DNA from 3 places in the Streptomyces sp. NPDC059008 genome. Region 2 is predicted to be linked to each of the others. Evidence: riboswitches for the same ligand, from Rfam matches in the RefSeq annotation. Region 2 holds a riboswitch; each other region holds the start of a gene.
What was found. Region 2 has a riboswitch for cyclic di-AMP ahead of ACFWZH_RS33670 (M23 family metallopeptidase). Riboswitches for the same ligand answer to the same signal wherever they lie in the genome.
Positions count from the first base shown of each region.

Region 1: another riboswitch for cyclic di-AMP. It lies ahead of ACFWZH_RS32480 (M23 family metallopeptidase); the one in region 2 lies ahead of ACFWZH_RS33670 (M23 family metallopeptidase).
Region 3: another riboswitch for cyclic di-AMP. It lies ahead of ACFWZH_RS24365 (C40 family peptidase); the one in region 2 lies ahead of ACFWZH_RS33670 (M23 family metallopeptidase).

Region 1 covers NZ_JBHYJC010000043.1:33,283-40,715, forward strand. The annotation lists gene ACFWZH_RS32460 (peptidoglycan-binding protein) at 1-618, opposite strand, end outside; gene ACFWZH_RS32465 (helix-turn-helix domain-containing protein) at 1,000-1,986, opposite strand; gene ACFWZH_RS32470 (PP2C family protein-serine/threonine phosphatase) at 2,196-3,338, shown strand; gene ACFWZH_RS32475 (DUF2332 domain-containing protein) at 3,421-4,575, opposite strand; cyclic di-AMP (ydaO/yuaA leader) riboswitch at 4,867-5,011, shown strand; gene ACFWZH_RS32480 (M23 family metallopeptidase) at 5,023-6,168, shown strand; gene ACFWZH_RS32485 (aldo/keto reductase) at 6,285-7,244, shown strand; gene ACFWZH_RS32490 (hypothetical protein) at 7,337-7,433, opposite strand, start outside.
Region 2 covers NZ_JBHYJC010000048.1:47,232-54,406, reverse strand. The annotation lists gene ACFWZH_RS33685 (DNA topoisomerase (ATP-hydrolyzing) subunit A) at 1-1,750, opposite strand, end outside; gene ACFWZH_RS33680 (M16 family metallopeptidase) at 2,053-3,393, shown strand; gene ACFWZH_RS33675 (M16 family metallopeptidase) at 3,432-4,814, shown strand; cyclic di-AMP (ydaO/yuaA leader) riboswitch at 5,049-5,204, shown strand; gene ACFWZH_RS33670 (M23 family metallopeptidase) at 5,217-6,017, shown strand; gene ACFWZH_RS33665 (GntR family transcriptional regulator) at 6,200-6,889, shown strand.
Region 3 covers NZ_JBHYJC010000021.1:128,059-135,491, forward strand. The annotation lists gene ACFWZH_RS24340 (NADP-dependent oxidoreductase) at 1-565, opposite strand, end outside; gene ACFWZH_RS24345 (LysR family transcriptional regulator) at 688-1,563, shown strand; gene ACFWZH_RS24350 (hypothetical protein) at 2,013-2,603, opposite strand; gene ACFWZH_RS24355 (ATP-dependent Clp protease proteolytic subunit) at 2,984-3,619, shown strand; gene ACFWZH_RS24360 (hypothetical protein) at 3,625-3,930, shown strand; cyclic di-AMP (ydaO/yuaA leader) riboswitch at 4,209-4,409, shown strand; gene ACFWZH_RS24365 (C40 family peptidase) at 4,414-4,887, shown strand; gene ACFWZH_RS24370 (GNAT family N-acetyltransferase) at 4,945-5,592, shown strand; gene ACFWZH_RS24375 (LysE family translocator) at 5,658-6,338, opposite strand; gene ACFWZH_RS24380 (LysR family transcriptional regulator) at 6,410-7,327, shown strand.

The sequences.
Region 1 (7,433 bases), on a different contig from region 2:
GATCCGTATGGAGACGTTCCGCGCCCCGTAGACGACCTCGGAAGCCTTCACCTTGTGGTCCTCGTGGGGGAGCCGGTGCCCCTTCCAGCGCCACTCCTTGCGCGCCGCCCCGCCCCGGTGGTCGTGCGGATCGGCGGTCGGCGGGCACTCGTCGCCGGGGAACTTGGGCGCGAAGTACCCGACGATGCTCGCGCTCTTCCGCTCGGTCTTGTGCGCGTACACGCCGTTTCCCTGGTCGGCGTCCGTGGCGCCCGCTTCCACGGTGTTGCCGCCCTTGGTGTACACGTACGTCTCGTCGAAGCCGACCACGAGCTCCGTGTGGCCACCGTCGTGGAGGTTGACCCACGCCCCGACCGACGGGTACTCGGACCACTGGTCACGCTGCTTGGCCCACTCGGTGAACCCGTTGACGTTGGCGATGTGCGGCACGAACTCTTCCAGGCCCACGTCGGCGTACATGTCCCAGTCGAACATGACGCACCACGGCTCACCGTCCATGCCGTACTGCTTCCCGAACCGCGTCCGGTTGTTGTACTCCCCGTCCACGTTCGTCTCGTAGACGCCCTCCTTGATGCTCTGGACGTGATCGACCAGCTTTCGCCACTTCGGCGTCGTCATTACCGTTCCCCCATCGGAAAAAGTCGGCGTTCGCGGCTGCATGATTTCCGCCCCTTTGGGCGCGGAGAGCCGCGATGGGACATAGGGGGAAAGGGGTGCGGGGGGCGACCCCGGCGAGCGAAGTCCCCTGACCTCATCGGGAAGTTCGCCGTCGGCCGCGGACGGGGCCGCCTTCGTCTCCTCCGTTGACGAAGACGGTCGGCTTTCCGCGTGCCCGGCGCCGCCCGGAACTCCACGTCCCGGCGCATCGCCGGACAGTGTCGACGTGCACCCTCACATCCCCCTACAGCACGGGTTCGACGCAGCTGTTCGTCGAACCGGTGCGAGTCAAGCGTCCGGGAATCCGGTGAGGTTGTCGTTAGCGCCTGATGCACAAGTTCCTTAACCAGCAGTCGACTTACCGGCAACCAGTGCATGGCGCCGGTAGTCCTTCGGCGGAGTGCCGTACGCATTGCGGAAGGCGCGGCTGAAGTCGGCCGCGCAGGAGAAGCCCCGGCGGGTGGCGATGGCGTGGACGGGGGTGGAGTGCAGCGCCGGGTCGGTGAGGTCGCGGCAGGCGGCCTCCAGTCGCCTGCGGCGGATCCAGGCGGCCACGGTGGCCTCTTCGTGCTGGAAGAGGCGGTGCAGGTAGCTGAGGGAGATGTGGTGGGCGGCGGCGATCACGGCCGGGGAGAGACCGGGGTCGTGCAGGTGCTCCTGGATGAAGCGCTTGATGCGCAGCATGAGGGTCCGCCGGCGGGTGTCCGGTGGGAGGGCGCTGTCGGTTTCGAGGGTGTGGGCGAGGAGCGCGGTGACCAGGTCGGTCAGGACCGTGCCCAGCCGGGGGCCGTCGGAGGGCTGGTAGGGGGTGGTGTCCGCGCTCAGCCGGAGGAGGAACTGCGCCAGCAGCGCGCCGATCCCCGACCGGGTCGGCAGGCGCCGTGGGACCGTTCGACGGGCCCCGCCGCGCGGCAGGGGCAGCAGCGCCTTGGGGATCTCCGCCCCCACCGTGGTGACCGAGGCCCTGCCGCCGCGGATCTCCCACGGCAGCGAGGAATCGTTGATGACCAGGTCGGACGGCCGGTACACGACCTCGTGGTCGCCCCACCTGCCGGTCCCCGTCCCGGCCACGACGAAGGAGAGGTGGTAGAGCTCCGGGTCGGACTGCCGGATCAGCCGCGGTGTGCGCCGCATCACCACCTGCGGGACCGTGGCCGGCCACACGGACACGGCGCCGAGGTCCAGCACGCGCTGGACGGCCCGGAAGTCGTGGGCGTGGTCGCTGCTCAGATGGATCGGAGCATGGGTCTGCTCCATGCGCTCCGCCCAGTAGGACAACCGGTCCGCCGCCGGCACGTCCTCACTCCGGAAAACCGTCTCGTTCAGCATGTTTCCCCCTCCAAGCTGCACGCCCAAGGGGATGATCACGGACCCGGATAAGCGTCTGATGAACGTCTTTGCCGTGGCCCGGCCCGTGACCCGTCCGGCCCCCGACGACTCGCCATGGGCCCCCCTACCGGCAACCCTTGGGGAGTCGAGGCGGCCGACACGACGCTGCTCGTACGGAAGACGGGCGGGAGCGGAAGAGGCCGGTGCGGATGCGGCAGGTCGACGGGCCCCCTACGGGCGACGGGGAGCGGCGGGCGCGCCGCGAGCGGATGCCCCCGCCGGTGCGGCGCCTGGCGCGCTGGCTCCCCGCCCTGCTGATCGCCGCCGGCCTCGCCTTCGACCTGGGGACACCGCCCAGCTACACCGCCTCCCCCTTCTTCTCCGCCGCGCCGCTGGTCGCGGCGCCGCTCCTGTCGCTGGCGGCCACCGCCGGCACGGCCGTGGCCGCCATGGCCGGCGAGGTCTGGGGCGTGACGTACCGCAGCGCCGCCCCGAACTACCACGAGTCGGTGACGGAGATCGCCACGGTCTTCGTCGTCGCCCTGCTGGCGCTGGGCATCAACCGGGTCGTACGGACCAGCGATGCCCATCTGGCGTCCGTACGGGACGTCTCGGAGGCCGCCCAGCGCGCCGTACTGCCGCTGCCGCCCGAGCGGCTGGCCGGGCTCGCGATCGCCGCCCGCTACGTGGGCGCGCGGGCGGACTCCGGGATCGGCGGCGACCTCTACGCGGTGCAGGACACCCCGCACGGCGTGCGGCTGATCGTCGGCGATGTGCGCGGCAAGGGCCTGGAGGCGGTGGAGGCCGCGGTGGTCGTCATCGGCGCCTTCCGGGAGGCGGCGGAGCAGGAGGCCACCCTGGAGGCGGTGGCCGGCCGGCTGGAGCGGGCGCTGCAGCGGGAGGGCAGGCGGCGCGGAGGGCTGGACCGGTTCGAGGGGTTCACCACTGCCGTGCTGGCCGAGATCCCCGCCAACGGGCGGCCCGTACTGCGGGTCCTCAACCGCGGCCACCCGGCTCCCCTGATGCTCACCCCGGACGGCGGGCTGCGCGAGCTGGCCCCCGCGGCGCCGGCGCTGCCCCTGGGGATGAGCGAGGTGGCGAGCTGGCCCGACCGGTCGGACGAGACGTTCCTGCCGGCCGGCTCGCTGCTGCTGTTCTTCACCGACGGCATGACCGAGGCCCGCGACTTCCGCGGCCGTTTCTACAACCCCTCGAACCGGCTGCGGGGCCGCCGCTTCCCCGGTCCGGACGCCCTCCTGGACACCCTCGTCGAGGATGTGGCACTGCATACGGGCGGGGCGTCGGCGGACGACATGGCCCTGCTGGCGGTGCAGCGGCCCATGGGGGAGTAGGGCGGGGCGAGGAGCACCGGGCCGCCGATCGGGCGGGGCCGGGCACGGACGGGGCCGCCCCGCCCCGCTGTGCCGCTTGCGCCTACGTCCTCGTCCCGGGTTCCGTGCCCGGAAGTCGGTGCAGGCTCTCGCCGTGCGGGCCGGTGAGCGCGAGAGGCCGCCCGTCCAGGGCGAGGGTCAGCCGTCCGTCCTCCGGGCGCCCGGAGAGGTGCTCCGGCGCGGTGATCCACGGCAGGACCGAGTGGTGCTCGTTGGAGATCCAGTGCCCACCGCCGGGACGCCCGTCGAGCAGCGACCGCACGAGGCGCGCGAACTCCTCGCGGCGAGCGGGCGGAAGGTAGCTCAGCACCGCGCTGTGGAAGACGACCAGCGTCGCCTCGGGCGGTGCCGCGGCGGCCAGCGCGGGCAGCTCGTCGATCAGATCGCCGGGTACGATCCGCGGCCGCGGCGCCGCCCGTACGGCCTCGACGGCGGCAAAGAGCCGCGCCGCGCGCTCGCCCTCGCCCGGCCAGACGAGCGACTGCAGCCAGCGCAGATCGTCCGGTGCGCCCACGGGGTCGAGCGGGTTCAGATCGATTCCGGCCCGCCAGACGATCTCCGGCAGCCGGCCGGGCAGTTCCTCGGGCGCCCAGTCCGTACGGCAGCCGAACACCACCGGGCCGTCCGGCGCCCCCACCTCGACGGTCCGCGGGCCGCCCGCGGGCTGCCCCGCGTACCCGGTGGCGGACTCGTACCGGTACCGGTAGCTGTCGGGATGCAGACACAGCCCGGCCGACGCGCCGACCTCCAGCAGCGCCAGCGGCTGCGGCAGACGGGCGAGCAGCGGCAGCAGCGTGGCGCAGCGGGCCGGCTCGTTGGTCTGGGTGGCGCGCTGCATGATCACCGCGCGGACCTCGTCCCAGTGCCGGACCGTCCACTCGCGCCAGCGACCGTACGCGGCCTCGCCGCGCGGGCCCTGCTCCGCGTGCGGGCCGTCGAGCTGGCGGACGGCGGCGAGCAGGAGGTTCGGCTGCTGCTTGTTGCCGGCCGGCAGCGACCCCGACAGCAGATCGCAGAACTCCGGGTCCTGGCTGATCCGCGCGGTCAGCTCCGCATGGGCGTCGGACCGTCCCCGAGCCTCCCGCCACGAGAACTCCCGGTAGCGCTCCGCCACATCCGCCGCCGCGCTCCGGCCGATACCGCCCTTGACGTTTCCGGAGCTCACGGTGCTCCCCGCGCTCTCGACGTTGACGACCATGATCCGACGTTACGCCCTCACGTTCCGTAACTGGGGGGCGCCCCTCCGCATAACGACTGACGCACAATCAGCGCGAGATCGTTTAGAGGTGCAGGGGCAACTCGCCCGTTTTGTGGGCATGGTGACCGAAAAAGTCCAGGCCAAACCTCATGCGGAACGAATAAGGGTTCCCGGGAAGGCTTGGAAAACAGTCGCGACTTCTATTACTGTCCGATAACGCAGCGCGGTCGTCCCAGCCGTCGCAAGAGGCGGCACCGCGCGCCGACGCCGAATCCCGCACGCGCTTTTCACGCATCTCCAGCACTTCGAACTGCACCAAGGGAACCGGGGAACCACCACCTTGGGGTGAATCGGGCGCCTCCGCCAGAGTGGCCCGTAGGAGACCTTCCTGCTCCGAACCCGTCAGCTAACCCGGTAGGCGAGAAGGAAGGAAAGGAGTGCGCCCCCGTGGCGTCCAACAGGCCTGCCCCCGAGGCTTCGCCCGCATACCGACTCGACGACCGAGGCGCCTTCGAAGGCCCGGGTGATCCGCAGGGCATGGCGGGCATCGACGGCGACGGCCCGTGGGAGGAGTGGAATCCCACCGAGGAGTCGCTCCGACCGGCCCGTGGCAAGCACCGGGTGGCCAAGCAGCGCGGCGGCGGACTCGCCCGTAGTGGCACGGTCCTGGGTGTCGGCGTCATCGCGGCGGTCGGCGCGGGTGGCATGGCCACCGCCGAGGACCGTCCGCCGGTCCCGATATCCATGCCCGACATCGGCGGCATGGCCCACGACATCTCCGACAGCCTTCCGGATGCCGAGTCCCTCCCGGGGCTCGGCGGCCTCATATCCGACTCCGACTCCGCCGCGGCGGACTCCGGAGGCGACTTTGCCGACACCGTCGCCGCCGGTCCGCTCTCCCAGGTCACCCAGACCGGCACGACCGGTACGGGCGGCAACGCCGGCGAGGCGCTGCGCAGCCGCATCCTCCAGCAGGCCGACGCGCAGCAGGGTGCCGCCGAGGAGCAGGCCCGCGAAGCGGCCGAGGGCGCCGCCATCAAGCAGGCGGCGACGGAAGCGTCCGCGGCCCAGAAGACGGCCCAGGACGCGGCGGACAAGGCCGCGGCGGCCAAGAAGGCGGCAGAGCTGGAGGCCAAGCGCAAGGCCGAGGAGGAGGCGCGCCGGAAGGCGGAGGCCGAGCGCCTGGCCCAACTGGCGAAGAGCTTCATCGCCCCCGTCTCCTCCTACACCCTCACCGCCAGCTTCGGTCAGGCCGGCGACCGCTGGGCCGCCGACCACACGGGCCAGGACTTCGCCGCACCGACCGGTACGCCCGTCAAGGCGGTGCACTCCGGCACCATCACCCAGGCCGGCTGGGCCGGTTCGTACGGCTACCGCATCGTCCTCACCCTCGACGACGGCACCGAGCTGTGGTTCTGCCATCTGTCCTCGATGGTGAAGACCTCGGGCAAGGTCAACACCGGCGATGTCATCGGCCGCGTCGGCGCCACCGGCAACGTCACCGGTCCCCACCTCCACCTGGAGGTACGCCCCGGCGCCGGCGACCCGATAGACCCGATGCCGTGGCTGCGCGACCACGGCGTGAACGTCTGACGGCCCGGCCCGCAGGGAGACGCGCCTGAGGGCCTGCCGAAAGGCGGCCCGAGCGCGCCGCGGGAGGCCACTCCTCCCGCGGAATAACTCCCTCCCTCACCACGCTGCAACCACGTATGACCTCGACACACCCCACCCCCCAAAACCGCCGGAACCTCGGCTCGCTCGCCGTCTCCCCGCTCGCCCTCGGGGGCAACGTCTTCGGCTGGACGGCCGACGAGGCCGAGTCGTTCGCCGTGCTCGACGCGTATGCGGCAGGCGGTGGCAACTTCATCGACACCGCCGACGCCTATTCGGCCTGGGTGCCCGGCAACAAGGGCGGCGAATCCGAGACCGTCATCGGCAACTGGATGGCCTCCCGCGGCAATCGCTCCGAGGTCGTCGTCGCCACCAAGGTCGGCGCCCACCCCGACTACAAGGGCCTGAGCCCGGCCACCATCAAGTCCGCGGTCGACGAGTCCCTCACCCGTCTGCGCACCGACTACATCGACCTCTACTACACCCACTACGACGACGAATCGGTCGAGGTCTCGGAGATCATCGGCACCCTCGACGAGCTCGTCCAGGCCGGCAAGGTCCGTGAGATCGCCGCCTCCAACATCTCCGCGCGGCGCCTGGCGGAGTCCCTGGCCTTCTCCGCCCGCGAGGGCGTGGCCCGTTACGTCGCCCTCCAGCCGCACTACAACCTGGTCTCCCGCGACACCTACGAGGGCGAACTCGCCGACGTGGCGGCCCGCGAGGGCGTGGCCGCCATCCCGTACTGGGCCCTTGCCTCCGGCTTCCTCACCGGCAAGTACCGCCCGGGCACCGATGTCGCCAGCGCCCGCTCCGCAAAGGCCGGCCAGCACCTGGCCACCGACCGCGGGCTGCGCGTCCTTCAGGCCCTCGACACGGTCGCCGCCGCGCACGAGGCCGAAGTCGCCACCGTCGCCCTCGCCTGGCTGGCCGCCCAGCCCACCGTCGCGGCGCCCCTCGCCAGCGCCCGTACGGTCAGCCAGCTGGCGCCCCTCCTGGCCGTCGCCGACCTGACCCTCACGGAGCCCGAACTCACCCTCCTGACCGAGGCTTCGGCCTGATCCACCCACGGCGTGGACGGGGCGGGGCCGGGGCACGCACGATGCCCCGACCCCGCCCCGACCCCGCCTCGCGCCCGCGCCGGTCGCCGGCCTCACTTCCCCCGACGGTCGACCACCGCCCACGACGCCAGCGCGACCCCGCCCGCGACCGCGAACACCGAAGGCCAGGCCCCGATCTTCTTCGCCAGC
Region 2 (7,175 bases):
CCGGGAGCTGCGGCAGATCGATCACGGAGAGCCGCAGCAGCCGGCCCAGGGACGTCACCGCGCCCACCTCCCCGCGGGTCGTCGCCGGCACCGCCGAGACGATCACATCGTGCTTGACCCGCTTGGCGTCGACGTCGAAGGGCACCTCGCCGGTGACCGTGCGCGCCAGCAGGCCCGTAGAGGACAGCAGCACCCGGCACGGGTCGTCGGAGACCTCCAGCGGCACCGCGCCGACCGAGGGGCCCGCCGACTCCAGCAGGACCGTGCGCCGGTCCGTGCTGTACTTCTTGGCGACCGCGGCCAGCTCGTTGGAGACCAGCTTGCGCAGCTCGGCGTCCGACTCCAGGATCCGGGTCAGCTTCTCGATCTCGTCCTGCAGCCGGTCGCGCTCGGACTCCAGCTCGATACGGTCGAACTTGGTCAGCCGGCGCAGCGGCGTGTCGAGGATGTACTGCGTCTGGATGTCGCTCAGCGAGAAGCGCTCGATCAGCCGCTCCTTGGCCTGCGCGCTGTTCTCGCTGGAGCGGATCAGGCGGATCACCTCGTCGATGTCCACCAGGGCCGTCAGCAGGCCCTCGACCAGATGGAGCCGGTCGCGCCGCTTGCCGCGCCGGAACTCGCTGCGCCGGCGCACCACCTCGAAGCGGTGATCGACGTAGACCTCCAGCAGCTCCTTCAGCCCCAGCGTCAGCGGCTGGCCGTCCACCAGCGCGACGTTGTTGATGCCGAAGGACTCCTCCATCGGCGTGAGCTTGTAGAGCTGCTCGAGGACGGCCTCGGGGTTGAAGCCGTTCTTGACCTCGATCACCAGCCGCAGGCCGTGCTCACGGTCGGTGAGGTCCTTGACGTCCGCGATGCCCTGGAGCTTCTTCGAGCCGACCAGGTCCTTGATCTTGGAGATGACCTTCTCGGGGCCGACCGTGAAGGGGAGTTCGGTGACGACCAGGCCCTTGCGACGGGCGGTGACGTTCTCCACCGTCACCGTCGCGCGGATCTTGAACGTGCCGCGGCCCTTCTCGTACGCGTCCCGTACGCCGCCCAGGCCCACGATCCGGCCGCCCGTCGGCAGGTCGGGACCGGGCACGAAGCGCATCAGCGTGTCCAGGTCGGCGTTGGGGTGCTTGATCAGATGGCGGGCCGCGGCGATGACTTCGCCCAGGTTGTGCGGCGGCATGTTCGTGGCCATACCGACCGCGATACCGGACGAGCCGTTGACGAGGAGGTTCGGGTACGCGGCGGGCAGGGCGACCGGCTCCCGCTCCTGGCCGTCGTAGTTGGGCGCGAAGTCGACGGTGTCCTCGTCGATCGACTCCGTCATCAGGGACGTCGCGGACGCCATCCGGCACTCGGTGTACCGCATGGCCGCGGGCGGGTCGTCGTTGCCCAGCGAGCCGAAGTTGCCGTGCCCGTCCACCAGCGGCACCCGCATCGAGAACGGCTGCGCCATGCGCACCAGCGCGTCGTAGATCGACGCGTCGCCGTGCGGGTGAAGCTTACCCATGACCTCGCCGACGACCCGGGCGCACTTGACGTAGCCGCGGTCGGGGCGCAGGCCCATCTCGTTCATCTGGTAGAGGATGCGGCGGTGCACGGGCTTGAGACCGTCGCGGGCGTCCGGCAGGGCGCGCGAGTAGATGACCGAATACGCGTACTCGAGGAAGGAACCCTGCATCTCGTCGACGACGTCGATGTCGAGGATCCTCTCCTCGAAGTCGTCCGGCGGCGGGGTCTTCGTGCTGCGGCGGGCCATCGCGGCTGCGGCTCCTTCTGCTGCGTCTACTGCCGATGTCGGGCTGCGACGTCAGGGCGACGTCGGTCAATCAGTCGGGTCAATCAGCTGGGGGATCAACCGGCGAGTATCTCTGAGTCTGACGCGGACCATTGTGGACCGCCCTACTGACAACGCCCACCGCGACTCCCCCTTCGCCTCCCGAGGGCCCCGGGCACGACGCTCGATCGGGGCCGGTCGCACGGGAACTTCGCCAGATGCCGACGCGCTTGCATACAGTGACAGAACTTCCTCGCAAGCGGATCGAAGGGACGTACATGCCCATGGGTCACACGGCCACAGAACAAGCCGGCTCCGGCGGCCTGACAGCGACCGAGCACCGGCTGGCCAACGGCCTGCGCGTGGTGCTCTCCGAAGACCACCTGACCCCGGTCGCAGCGGTGTGCCTGTGGTACGACGTCGGCTCCCGCCACGAGGTCAAGGGCCGTACGGGCCTGGCTCACCTCTTCGAGCACCTGATGTTCCAGGGCTCCGCGCAGGTGAAGGGCAACGGCCACTTCGAGCTGGTGCAGGGCGCCGGCGGCTCGCTCAACGGCACCACGAGCTTCGAGCGCACCAACTACTTCGAGACCATGCCCACCCATGAGCTGGAGCTCGCGCTCTGGCTGGAGGCGGACCGGATGGGCTCGCTGCTGACCGCGCTCGACGAAGAGTCCCTGGAGAACCAGCGCGACGTCGTCAAGAACGAGCGCCGCCAGCGCTACGACAACGTCCCCTACGGCACGGCCTTCGAGAAGCTGACGGCCATGGCGTACCCGGAGGGCCACCCGTACCACCACACGCCCATCGGGTCGATGGCCGACCTGGACGCCGCCTCGCTGGAGGACGCCCGGGCGTTCTTCCGTACGTACTACGCGCCCAACAACGCCGTCCTGTCGGTCGTCGGCGACATCGACTCCGCGCAGACGCTGGCCTGGATCGAGAAGTACTTCGGTTCGATCCCCTCGCACGACGGCAAGCAGCCGCCCCGGGACGGCGCGCTGCCCGACGTCATGGGCGGCCAGCTGCGCGAGGTCGTCGAGGAGGACGTGCCCTCCCGCGCCCTGATGGCGGCCTACCGTCTGCCGCACGACGGCACCCGTGAGGCGGACGCCACGGACCTGGCGCTGACCGTCCTGGGCGGCGGCGAGTCCTCCCGCCTGTACAACCGGCTGGTGCGCCGTGACCGCAGCGCCGTGGCGGCCGGCTTCGGCCTGCTGCGGCTGGCCGGCGCGCCGTCGCTGGGCTGGCTGGACGTGAAGACGTCCGGCGGCGTGGAGGTCCCCGACATCGAGCGCGCCGTTGACGAGGAGCTGGCCCGCTTCGCCGCCGAGGGCCCGACCCCGGAGGAGATGGAGCGCGCGCAGGCCCAGCTGGAGCGCGAATGGCTGGACCGTCTCGCCACGGTCAGCGGCCGCGCCGACGAACTGTGCCGCTTCGCCGTCCTGTTCGGCGACCCGCAGCTCGCGCTGTCCGCCGTGCAGCGCGTCCTGGACATCAGCGCCGAGGAGGTGCAGGCGGTCGCCAAGGCCCGGCTGCGCCCCGACAACCGCGCGGTGCTGGTCTACGAACCCACCGAGCCGACCGACGCCGCCGACACCGAGGAAGGGGAGGCGGACCAGTGAGCGACGCCACCAACCGCGCAGGGTCCCCCATGAGCACCATGGACTTCCACCCCCAGCCCCGGGGCGGCGCGCCCAAGCCGTGGGCCTTCCCGGCCCCCGACCGCAGCCAACTCCCCAACGGGCTCACCCTGCTGACCAGCCACCGCCCCGGCCAGCAGGTCGTCGCCGTCGAGGTCAACCTCGTCGCGCCGCTGGACGCCGAGCCCGAGGGGCTGGACGGCGTCGCCACGATCATGGCGCGTGCGCTGTCGGAGGGCACCGACAAGTACGACGCCGAGGAGTTCGCCGCCGAGCTGGAGCGCTGCGGCGCCACGCTGGACGCCCACGCCGACCACCCCGGTGTACGGGTCTCCCTGGAGGTCCCGGCCTCCCGGCTGCCGCGCGCGCTCGGCCTGCTCGCCGACGCGCTGCGCGCCCCCGCCTTCCCGGACAGCGAGGTCGAGCGGCTGGTGCGCAACCGCCTCGACGAGATCCCGCACGAGCTCGCCAACCCGGCCCGGCGCGCCGCCATGGCGCTGTCCAAGGAGCTGTTCCCGGCCACCGCGCGCATGTCGCGGCCCAGGCAGGGCACCGAGGAGACCGTGGCCCGCATCGACGCGGCGGCCGTCCGGGCCTTCTACGACGCCCATGTGCGGCCGGCCACGGCCACCGCCGTCATCGTCGGCGACTTCACCGGTGTCGACCTGGACGCGGCGCTCGCCGAGACCCTCGGCGCCTGGAGCGGCTCGACGGCCGAGCCGCTGAAGGCGGCGCCGATCGTCGCCGACGACACCGGCCGTGTGGTGATCGTGGACCGCCCCGGAGCCGTCCAGACGCAGCTGCTCATCGGCCGGATCGGCGCCGACCGGCACGACCGGGTGTGGCCGGCGCAGGTCCTCGGCACGTACTGCCTCGGCGGCACCCTCACCTCCCGGCTGGACCGTGTGCTGCGGGAGGAGAAGGGCTACACCTACGGGGTGCGCGCCTTCGGCCAGGTACTGCGCTCCACCGCCCCCGGCTCCCCCGAGGGGGCGACGGGCGCGGCCCTGCTGGCCATCAGCGGCTCGGTGGACACCGCCTCCACCGTCCCGGCGCTCCAGGACCTGTGGCAGGTGCTGCGGACCCTCGCGGCAGAGGGGCTGACGGACGAGGAGCGCGATGTCGCCGTCCAGAACCTCGTCGGGGTCGCGCCGCTGAAGTACGAGACCGCGGCGGCCGTCGCGGGCACGCTGGCCGACCAGGTGGAGCAGCAGCTCCCGGACGACTTCCAGGCGCAGTTGTACGCCCGGCTCGCGGAGACCGGCACGGTCGAGGCGACCGCGGCGGCGGTCAGCGCCTTCCCGGTGGACCGGCTGGTGACGGTCCTGGTGGGTGACGCGGCCCAGATCGCCGAGCCCGTCAAGGCGCTGGGGTTGGGCGAGGTGACGGTCGTCGGCGGCTAGGGCCGATCCGAAAGGCACGCCCTGACCGCTGCGTATGACGGCGGATCAGTTTCGAGCGACGGCTCCCGTGGTGCTCTCTGCCACGGGAGCCGCCGTATGTCCGGTTTGTGATGACTGGCTGCGCCGCTTCTTGTGGCATCCCGCACAAAAAAGCGGTTCTGTTTGGCGATCGAAAGTTGCCCCGATTAGCGTCGGTCCGGCTGTTCGTCACAACTCCGCCACAACAGTGGCACCGGACAGTCATCGCCGAGTCCCCGTACGGCGCGAGCCAGGGGAGCCGGGGACCCACACGTCCCTGGGGTGAATCGGACCCCTCTTCGGAGGAGCCCGTAGGAGACCTTCCTGCTCCGAACCCGTCAGCTAACCCGGTAGGCGAGAAGGAAGGAAAGGACAAGCCAGTACATGGCGTTCATACGTGCCACCGGGAAGCACCGTCGTGCGAGCCGCACCGCCCGCTCGACCCGCAACATCGCAGGCATAGCCACCCTCGCGGCCTCCGGCGTTGTCGCCTCGGTGGCCTCGCCGGCGCTGGCCGCCACGGACGAGGCGCGCACCCACGACACCGGTCTGCAGCAGGCCGTCGTCCTCGGTGACGAGCTCGCCAACCGCATCGAGGCCCAGGCCGACGCGCAGCAGGCCGACGCCGAGGCCGCCGCCGCGAGGGCGAAGGCCGAGGCCGTCGCCAAGAAGCAGGCCGAGGAGGCCCAGCGGCGCGCCGAGGCGGCCCGGAAGAAGGCCAAGGCCGAGCGCGAGGCCAAGGAGCGCGCCGCCCGCGAGGCCGAGCGCAAGCGCCTCAACACCTTCGTCGCCCCGATCGCCGGCTCGTACGTGTCCACCGCCTACAAGGCGTCCAGCAGCCTGTGGTCCTCGGGCAGCCACACCGGCATCGACTTCCACGCCGCCTCCGGGACCTCCGTCCACGCCGTCGGCGCGGGCACCGTCGTCGAGGCCGGCTGGGGCGGCTCGTACGGCAACAACGTCGTGATCAAGATGAACGACGGTACGTACACCCAGTACGGCCACCTGTCGTCGATCTCCGTCTCGGTCGGCGAGAGCGTCACCCCCGGCAAGCAGATCGGGCTCTCCGGTGCCACCGGCAACGTCACCGGCCCGCACCTGCACTTCGAGGCCCGCACCACTGCCGACTACGGCTCGGACATCGACCCGGTCGCGTATCTGCGCGCGCACGGCGTCAACGTCTGATGCACCGCAGCCGCCTCCGCATCGTCTGACACACCGCTTCGCCCGATGCCGGCGCCGTCCGTTGGCTAAAAAATATCCATGGATAAGCGGAGTCCGTCGGAAAAGCCGTCCCGGTCGAATAGAGTCACGGAAAAGTCGTCAACCGGCGGCTTTTCCAGGGGATTACGGCGGAGGCACGGACGATGCGAGGCCATATTTCCGCGCATGCGGTGTGCACGGCGATTCGCGAGGACATTGTCTCCGGTGCGCTGGCGCCGGGGAGCCGGCTGATCGAGGAGATCCTGGCGGCGCGTTACGGCGTCTCCAGGGTGCCGGTCCGCGAAGCGCTGCGCACCCTGCAGTCGGAGGGCTTCGTCACCACCCGCCATCACGCGGGCGCCTGTGTCGCCGAGCCCACCGAGCAGGAGGCCGCCGACCTGCTGGACATCCGCGCGCTGCTGGAGCCGCTGGGGGCCGCCCGCGCGGCCGCCCGCCGCAGCCCGGCCCACCTCAAGGTGCTGCGCGGACTGGTGCGGCTCGGACGTGAGCGGGCGCGCCACGGCAACGCCGCGGACCTGCGCCAATTGGACGGCTGGTTCCACGAGACGCTCGCCCAGGCGGCCGGCAGCCCCAGCCTGACCGCGCTGCTGACCCAGCTGCGGCGCAAGATCGAGTGGATGTACGCGGTGGAGCCGCCGGCCAGGGCCGGCGAGTCCTGGGACGATCACGGCGCGGTGCTGGACGCGGTGGCCCGGGGGGACGCCGAACGCGCCCGCGCCCTGATGGCGGCCCATATCGAGCGTTCGCTGCCGGTCTACCGGCTGCGGCGCCCGGCCAAGGTCGAGGTGAGGGATCCGAAACGGCCCGTCAACACAGCGCGTGCCCGCTCTTAACAGGGGCCCCGTATACAAAGAGGTGTGCGGGGGAATGGCACGCGCAGGGGAATGGGCGCGAAGGCCGCATGGCGACTTTTCCCGTAAGGGCGCCGTTATTCCGCCCGGCGTGCACCCGTATTCGGATTTCCTGTGCTTCCGGACCGGGCGCTGAACCGTACGGCCTTTTCTGAAGAATTGATTCAGTCGCGGCGGCGCATGGTGCCCTGGTAGGGCAATTCAGGCGGGATACCGGCCGGGGTGAGGAACCGCGATCGCAGCGAAACGGCCCCGCCGCGGCGACCGG
Region 3 (7,433 bases), on a different contig from region 2:
TCCATTTCGCCAATTGCACCGCGAAGTGGCCCACTCCACCGGCGGCCCCGTTGACCAGCACGGTCATCCCTGGCGTGATCGGCACCGGCTGGTGCACCTGGCCGGTGAAAGGAGACGGCACGTCGTGGCCGAGATCAACCAGGTACTGCCAGGCCGTAAGCACGGCCATCGGCGCCCCAGCCGCCTGCACGTGGTCGATACCGGCCGGCTTGTGAGCCAGGTCAGAAGCCGGCGCGGCCACGTACTCGGCGTACGTCCGGCCGTCGAATCCGGGGAACCGAAGCATGCCGAAGACCTCGTCACCGACGGCGAACTCCAGCACGTCCGGAGCGACCGCCTGGACCACGCCCGACATGTCCGTTCCAGGGATCAGGGGGAACTCCAGCATCGGCCTCATCTCAGCCGGCATGACCTTCATCCCCTCACGCAGGTACCAGTCCGGCGGGTTGATGCCCGCCGCGTGCACCCGGACGAGCACCTCGCCGGGGCCGATCTCGGGAACCGGCACCTCGTCGTACTGCAGAACTTCCGGCCCGCCCGCTTCGTGGAACTGGATCGCCTTCATCGCGCCTGTCGCTTTCTCGGGGAAACGTTGCTCCTTCAGTCAAAGCCCGGGACGGCATGGCCGTCCAAGACCGGTTCGGCAACCTGCTCATTCCGAAACGGCATGACGCGTACCCTGCAAGGGTGAACGATCTCGGACAGGACCTGGAACTGCGGCTGGTGCGCTACTTCACCGTGGTGGCGGCGCACCAGCACTTCGGCCGGGCCGCCGCCGAACTGCACGTAGCCCAGCCGGCGCTGAGCCGTCAGATCCAACGGCTCGAGAAGTATCTCGGCACACGGCTGCTGGACCGCACGCCCCAGGGCACCCGGCTCACTCCGGCCGGCCAGACGTTCCTCCCCCGAGCCCAAGCCCTGCTGCAGGCCGCCCGCCAGGCCGAGCTGGTCGTGCGCGAACAAGCCCAGACCGAACGAATCGCCATCGGCTACGTCGAAGACCTGGTGATCACTGCCGCCGTACGGGAATTGCGCCGCCGCTGCCCGAGCGCCGAGATCGCCACCCGGCATCTCAGCTGCCGCGACGTCGGGGCGCTGTCCGACAAACGCGTCGACGCCCTGATCGCGCGGGCCCCGCTGCCGCTCGCCGACGACGACGTGGTCACCACCCCGCTGTACGAGGAGCCCCGGATGCTCGTGGTCCCGCGCGGCCATCCCTTGGCCGACCGCGCGTCGGTGACCGCGGAAGAACTGGCCGGCGAAGAGGCGGCGCCGTGCGCGTTCGAGACCGCAGACTGGGCTTCCTACCGGATCCTCGGGGCTGGCGTGCCGCCGATCGAGAGCTACGAGGACAAGCTCGAACTCGTCGCGAGTGGCAGGGCGATCGCCGTGCTACCGGTCGGCGATCGGCGTAGCTCACTGCGTCCCAACCTCCTCACCATCCCGGTCGAGGGCGCTCCCCCCAGCCGGGTCGTCCTGGTCAGCCGCAAGGGCGACCCGAATCCGATGATCAGGAATCTCCGGCTGGCTGCCCAGGCCGTCCTGACCGCCCCGGCATCCTGACCGGGACCAGGTCGGGCGATGACCATGGGCGGCAGGTCTACCACGGCCTCCGAATGGAGGTCCGCCGGCTCACCGCAGGCTGAACACCGCTCGACGCAGGAACTGCCCGTCTTGTCGCCAACTGCTCACGGGAAACGACAAGGGTGCAGCACTTCCCTCCAGAAGAGCTGCACCCCACACGGATAGGGCCCCGGTACGCTTGTTCACCTGAGGAGGACGCGTTCTCCACGTTCCGTAGCCCGCCAGCTCGACGAGCACGCCGCTGCCGACTACCCACACGATCGAGACGCCCAGCCTCCGCCGCAGTCGTCCTCGCCATCTGTCCCGCACCTGCGACGCCAGAGGCGCCGCCCCAGCACCCGAGGATCTGGCTTTACAGGGGCGCGCACCGGCCTCCACGGCGGCCAGCCGGCTCAGGTGCGCGTGATCGGCCTGGGGCAGGTCCGCGATCAGGCTGCCGAGACGGTCGGCGACGGTGGCGCGGAAGGCCGCCTCGACTTACTGCCCCTGACCGGCCAGCTCGACGCAGGACGCGCGCCGGTCGCCCGGGACCCGCCTTCGAGGGTGCCCGACACTGCGGCCAGCCGTTCGTTGAGGCCGTTCCTGGCGCACGCCCCGCCGGTGTAACCGCCGTTGTCGGTAGCCTCGACCCAGTCGGGCCCGATGCGGACGGTGCACAGTGCGGCGTCGGAGTGCCGCAGCACGTTGGTGACCGCCTCCCGCACGACGTAGCCGAACACCTCGCGCAGCTCGGCGCGCACGGCGTCGGGTCGCGACGGGCAGATCGGCCCGTACTCCGGCGGCACGCAGCACCATGCAGGCGCCGACGAGCTCGCTGTCCAGCGACAGGGGGCGACCCGCTCCCGTTCCTGGTTCACGGCCAGCCTCTCGACCTGCCTGCGTGCGGCCCGCAGATGACCGATCGTGAAGTTGAGCGCGAAGACGGTGCCGAGTGCCGCGGTCACGCCGACGAGGAGAGCCACCTGCGCCCAGGCCACCTCTCCCCGGGCGAGGCGCATCGAGACGATCTGCCCCAGCACTGTGACAAGGCCGAGCAGCGGCGCATGTCATCTGTGTCCTGAGGCCAGACACGACACTGCCCATGGCCACGAGCGAATTGAGTGTCCGACTTCGGTCGTGGAGACCCTCGTGGACCCGGTCATCGAGCAGGGGCGAGGCATCGCCCCCCGCTACGAGAAGGGCGCAACCATCTACCCGGCCGGACGTCACATCGCAGGCAACTTCCCCTGGTCCACCCGTGATCCAAACGAAGGGGTCGTAGAGAAATTTGTGAGACGTACGCCCTCGGCGAACAGCCAAAACGGCCTCTGACCTGGGCATTTGACTTGATCACTAGAACCTGCTGCCATTCTCACGGGATGTACATCCTGTACATTTTTTACAGAGGAGAGGAGCAGTCATGCTGCGACCCACGGCTCGCTACGTCCTGCCCGAGTTCACCGAGCGCACCTCACAGGGGACGCGCACCATGGACCCGTACTCCAAGCTGCTCAGCGAGCGCATCATCTTCTTGGGCACCCCGGTGGACGACGCCTCCGCCAACGACGTCATGGCGCAGCTCATCCACCTCGAACACGCCGCGCCGGAGCAGGACATCTCGCTCTACATCAACTCCCCCGGCGGCTCCCTCACCGCGATGACCGCCATCTACGACACGATGCGCTTCGTGTCGTGCGACGTGGCGACGGTCTGCCTGGGGCAGGCCGCGTCCGCCGCCGCGGTACTGCTGGCCGCCGGCGCCCCCGGCAAGCGGCTGGCGCTGCCCGGCGCCCGGGTGCTGATCCACCAGCCGTCGCTCAGCGAACCCATCCAGGGGCAGGCCACCGACCTCCAGATCCAGGCGGAGGAGATGCTGCGCGGCCGCGACATGCTGGTGGAGATGCTGGCGCGGCACACCGGGCAGACCCCCGAGCGGATCGCCACCGACATCGAGCGCGACAAGATCTTCGACGCCCCGGCCGCGCAGGCGTACGGACTGATCGACGGGCTCACCCGCAACCGCAAGCAGTCGTCCCTCCAGCCCGTCACGCGGTGAGCCGGATGCTGCCACCGGAGCCACCGCCACTGCCCGCCCTCACGCGCGCCGAGGGCGAACTGATCGACCGTTACCTGGAGGTGCTCGATCTGCTGGGCCGCATCAACCCGGCCCGCGGCGGCCACACCTACAGCGGCCTGCGGGCCGCGCAGGCGCTCGTCGGCAAGGCCGCCGGACTGCGGGACGCCCTGACGCTGATGCACAACCGCGGCGAGAGCGAGATGCACCACGACACGCTCGGCCGGGCGCTGCGGGTCCTGGACGGCGAGCGGCGGTCCCAACTGGTCGCCGTGCCGCCCGGGGAGCGGTGACCCGACACGCCCGACCCGGGTTGCTCGGACGGCGTAGCGTCCACGGCTTTTGCGAGGAGGTGACGAATTGCGCGGGGCGGAGAGAATTCCTCCGGTCCCCATGTTTCGCCCCAGGTCCCGGGACCGCGACACCGGGCACCCCGCCACCTGAAGGAACAATTCCCCCTATTCGGCCCAAATGTGACCCATCTCACATACGGCATTTTCAGCTCGGAATTCGGGTGGTGGGTGCGTGACGATCCCTTCGACGACAAGACCCCGCCACAGCGACGGGGCGGTCCGGACGGGCGCCTAATCCCGCCGCCGTACCGGATGTCCGGTCGACGGTGTGGACCGGCGGGAGCGGAGGACCCGAGCAGGACGGGGTCCGGGCCAACACGGCCGACGGACTCCTTGGGGTGAAGCCGTACGCACGGCCGGGCATCTTCGCCTGCCCGAACCCGACAGGTCTTCCTTCGCAGGCGGCTGACGAAGGGTTCGCGCATGACCGTGCGCACGCATACGCCGCATCTGCTGGCCCGCGCCGCCACCGTCTCCGCTCTGACGATGGCCACCCTCGGCGCCACCACCCTCGCCCCGGGGGCGACCACCGACGCCGAGGCCGCGTCCGTCGCCGCGCATGCGGTGCGGGTCGCGGCCTCCAAGCAGGGCTCCCCCTACGAGTTCGGCGCGGAGGGGCCGTACCGCTTCGACTGCTCGGGGCTGACGCTGTATTCGTTCAAGCGCGTCGGCCGGGCCCTGCCACGCAGCGCCGCCGCGCAGTACGACCAGACCCGGCACGTCCCGGCCTCCTCCCGAAGACGCGGGGACCTGGTGTTCTTCCACTCGGCCCGCGGCGTCTACCACGTCGGCATCTACGCGGGCCGTGACCGGATGTGGCATGCGCCCAAGACCGGCGACGTGGTGCGGCTGGCGAGGATCTTCAGCTCCGCGATCTCGTATGGGCGAGTGGGCTGACCTGCGGCTTCGCCTCACGCTTGGTCAATTGTCAGTGGGGCTCGGTAGTTTGACGGAGTGACCTGGCAACTGAGCAAGCTGCTGACGGCCGCGGCGCGCGGAGGCTTCCCGCCCGCGGACGGATCGGTGACGGTCCTGCCCCAGCCGTCCCCGCGCGACATCGGCGTGGCGTCCTTCACCTGCCATGCCGTGGTGTTCGCGGACGTGGAGCCCGCATGGGTCCATGAGCGGATAGCGCCCGGCGATCTCGCCGGGCCGCTCAGCCCGCCGTTTCTGACCGCTCTGGGCGAGCGGGTGGGGCGCGAGGCCAACAACATCGATATGACGACGGTCGCCGAAGCCCTGCCCGGTCCGCCGCCGCTGGAGCTGGTGGAGACGACGGACCGGAGCCATCCGCGGATAACCCGCGCGCTGCGCCACCGCGACGAGGTGCGGGCCTGGACGACCGCCGACGGCGGGACACTGGTCATCGGCCGCGGTGTGGCCGGTCGCTGGGAGCTGGCCGTCGAGGTGGAGGCAGGCGGCCAGGGGCGCGGTCTGGGCCGCAGGCTGGCGCGGGCCGCCCGGCATCTCCTTCCGGCCGGCGAACTGCTGTGGGCACAGGTCGCGCCCGGTAACGCCCGCAGCGTGCGCGGGATACTGGGCGCCGGGTTCGTCCCGGTGGGTGCCGAGGTGCTGATGGTGCCGTACGGCGGCCGCGGCTGAACTCCGGCGGCCCACACGGACCGCGGCCGGGCCCGCGCACGCCCCCGTGGACCGGCCGGCTCCCCTCAGCCGACCAGCAGCTCGACGAGCAGGATGCCGCCCAGGGCGCTCAGCAGCGCGCCGGTGACGGCTTCCAGGACACGGGCGACCTGCGGGCGGCGCAGCCAGGTGCCCAGCCGGTCGACGAGCAGTGCGACGGCGGGGAACCACACCAGCGCCATCACCACGACCATCGTGGCCAGCAGCAGCGTACGGGGCAGCGCCGGCTGGCCCGCCGGAACGAACTGCGGCAGCAGGCTGAGGAAGAGCACGGGGGCCTTGGGATTGAGCGCGTTGGTCAAGAAGCCCTGGCGCAGCCCTTGCGCGGCGCCCAGCGGGACGGCCGGACGGGCGCCGGCGGAGGGCGCGACGCCGGCGGCATCGGCGTTCGGGCCGGCCGGCGGCTCCGCGTCGGCGGCCCTCGGGCGGCGGGCCGCGATCAGCGCGCGCCCTCCCAGGTACAGCAGATATCCGCCGCCGAGGAGTTGGACGGCGCCGAAGAGACCGGGCACGGCGACCAGCACCGCGGCGAGCCCGGCGACCACCAGCGCGGTGTGCACCAAGAGCCCGCCCGCGACCCCGACGGCGGTCGCCACCCCCGCCCGGCGCGAGTCGAGGGCGTTGCGCACCACGACCGCGAAGTCCGCGCCCGGCATGGTGACCATGCCCGCGGCGACTCCGGTGAAGGCGATCAGCTGTCCGTCCATAGGAGCAGCTTCGCCGGCCGTGGCCTTTGATGGGTATGGACAATCTTCTTGGGGGGCCTAAAGAGGTGGTGATGTACGACCCCACGCGGCTGGCCGCGCTGGTGGCGGTGGCGGAGGCCGGTTCGATCACCCGGGCGGCCGCCCGGCTGGGCTACACCGCGCCCGCGCTCTCCCAGCAGCTCGCCAAGCTGGAGCGGGAGGCCGGCGCCGCACTGCTGGTACGCCACCATCGCGGGGCACGGCTGACGGCGGCCGGTGAGCTGCTGCTCGTACGCGCGCGGCGGGTGCTCGACGAGCTGGAGCAGGCCCGGCACGAGCTGTCCGTGCTGACGGGGCTGTCCGGCGGGCGGCTGCGGATCGGCACGTTCATGACGGCGGGCACCCATCTGCTGCCGCCCGCGCTCAGCTCGTTCCGACGCGCCCACCCCGATGTGGAGCTGAGCGTGACGGAGTACGTACCACCGCAGGCCACCGAGGCGGTGGCGCTGGGCGAGGTCGATCTGGCGCTGACGCACGAATATGTGCCGGGTCCGGCGATGCCGCCGCCGGAGGGGGTGCTGCTGGATCCCCTGCTGACCGAGGAGCTGGTACTGGTCACCGCGCCGGGCCATGCCCTGACAGCGGGCTCCGGACGGCTGCCGTTGACCGAGCTGGCCGGTCAGCCGCTGGTGAGCACGGCTCCGGCGAACCCCAACCGGCGCGAGGTGGAGGCGGCGCTGGCGGCTGCCGGGGCGAGTGTGGCGGTGCGCTGCGAGTCACCGAGCTATGCGGTGGTGTGTGCGCTGGTGAGCGCGGGACTCGGGGTGGCGGTGGTCCCGGAGATGATGGCGGAGGACTCGATGACCCCGCTGGGCGTCCGCCGGCTGGACCCGCCGGAGCTGCGCCGCCGGATCTCGGTGGCCTACCGCCCCGGCGGCGGCACCCCCGCCGCGGACACCTTGCGCGCCCTGCTGCACGGAGCCTTCAGCCGCCACACCAGCGCCCCGTAGTGTCCGCAACGCCCCGCCTGGCCGGTGCGCACCGACCACCCTGGGACCGCCGACGCCGGCGACCCAGCCGCGAAACGGCCGAGGGACGGCTGAGGGACGGCCTGAT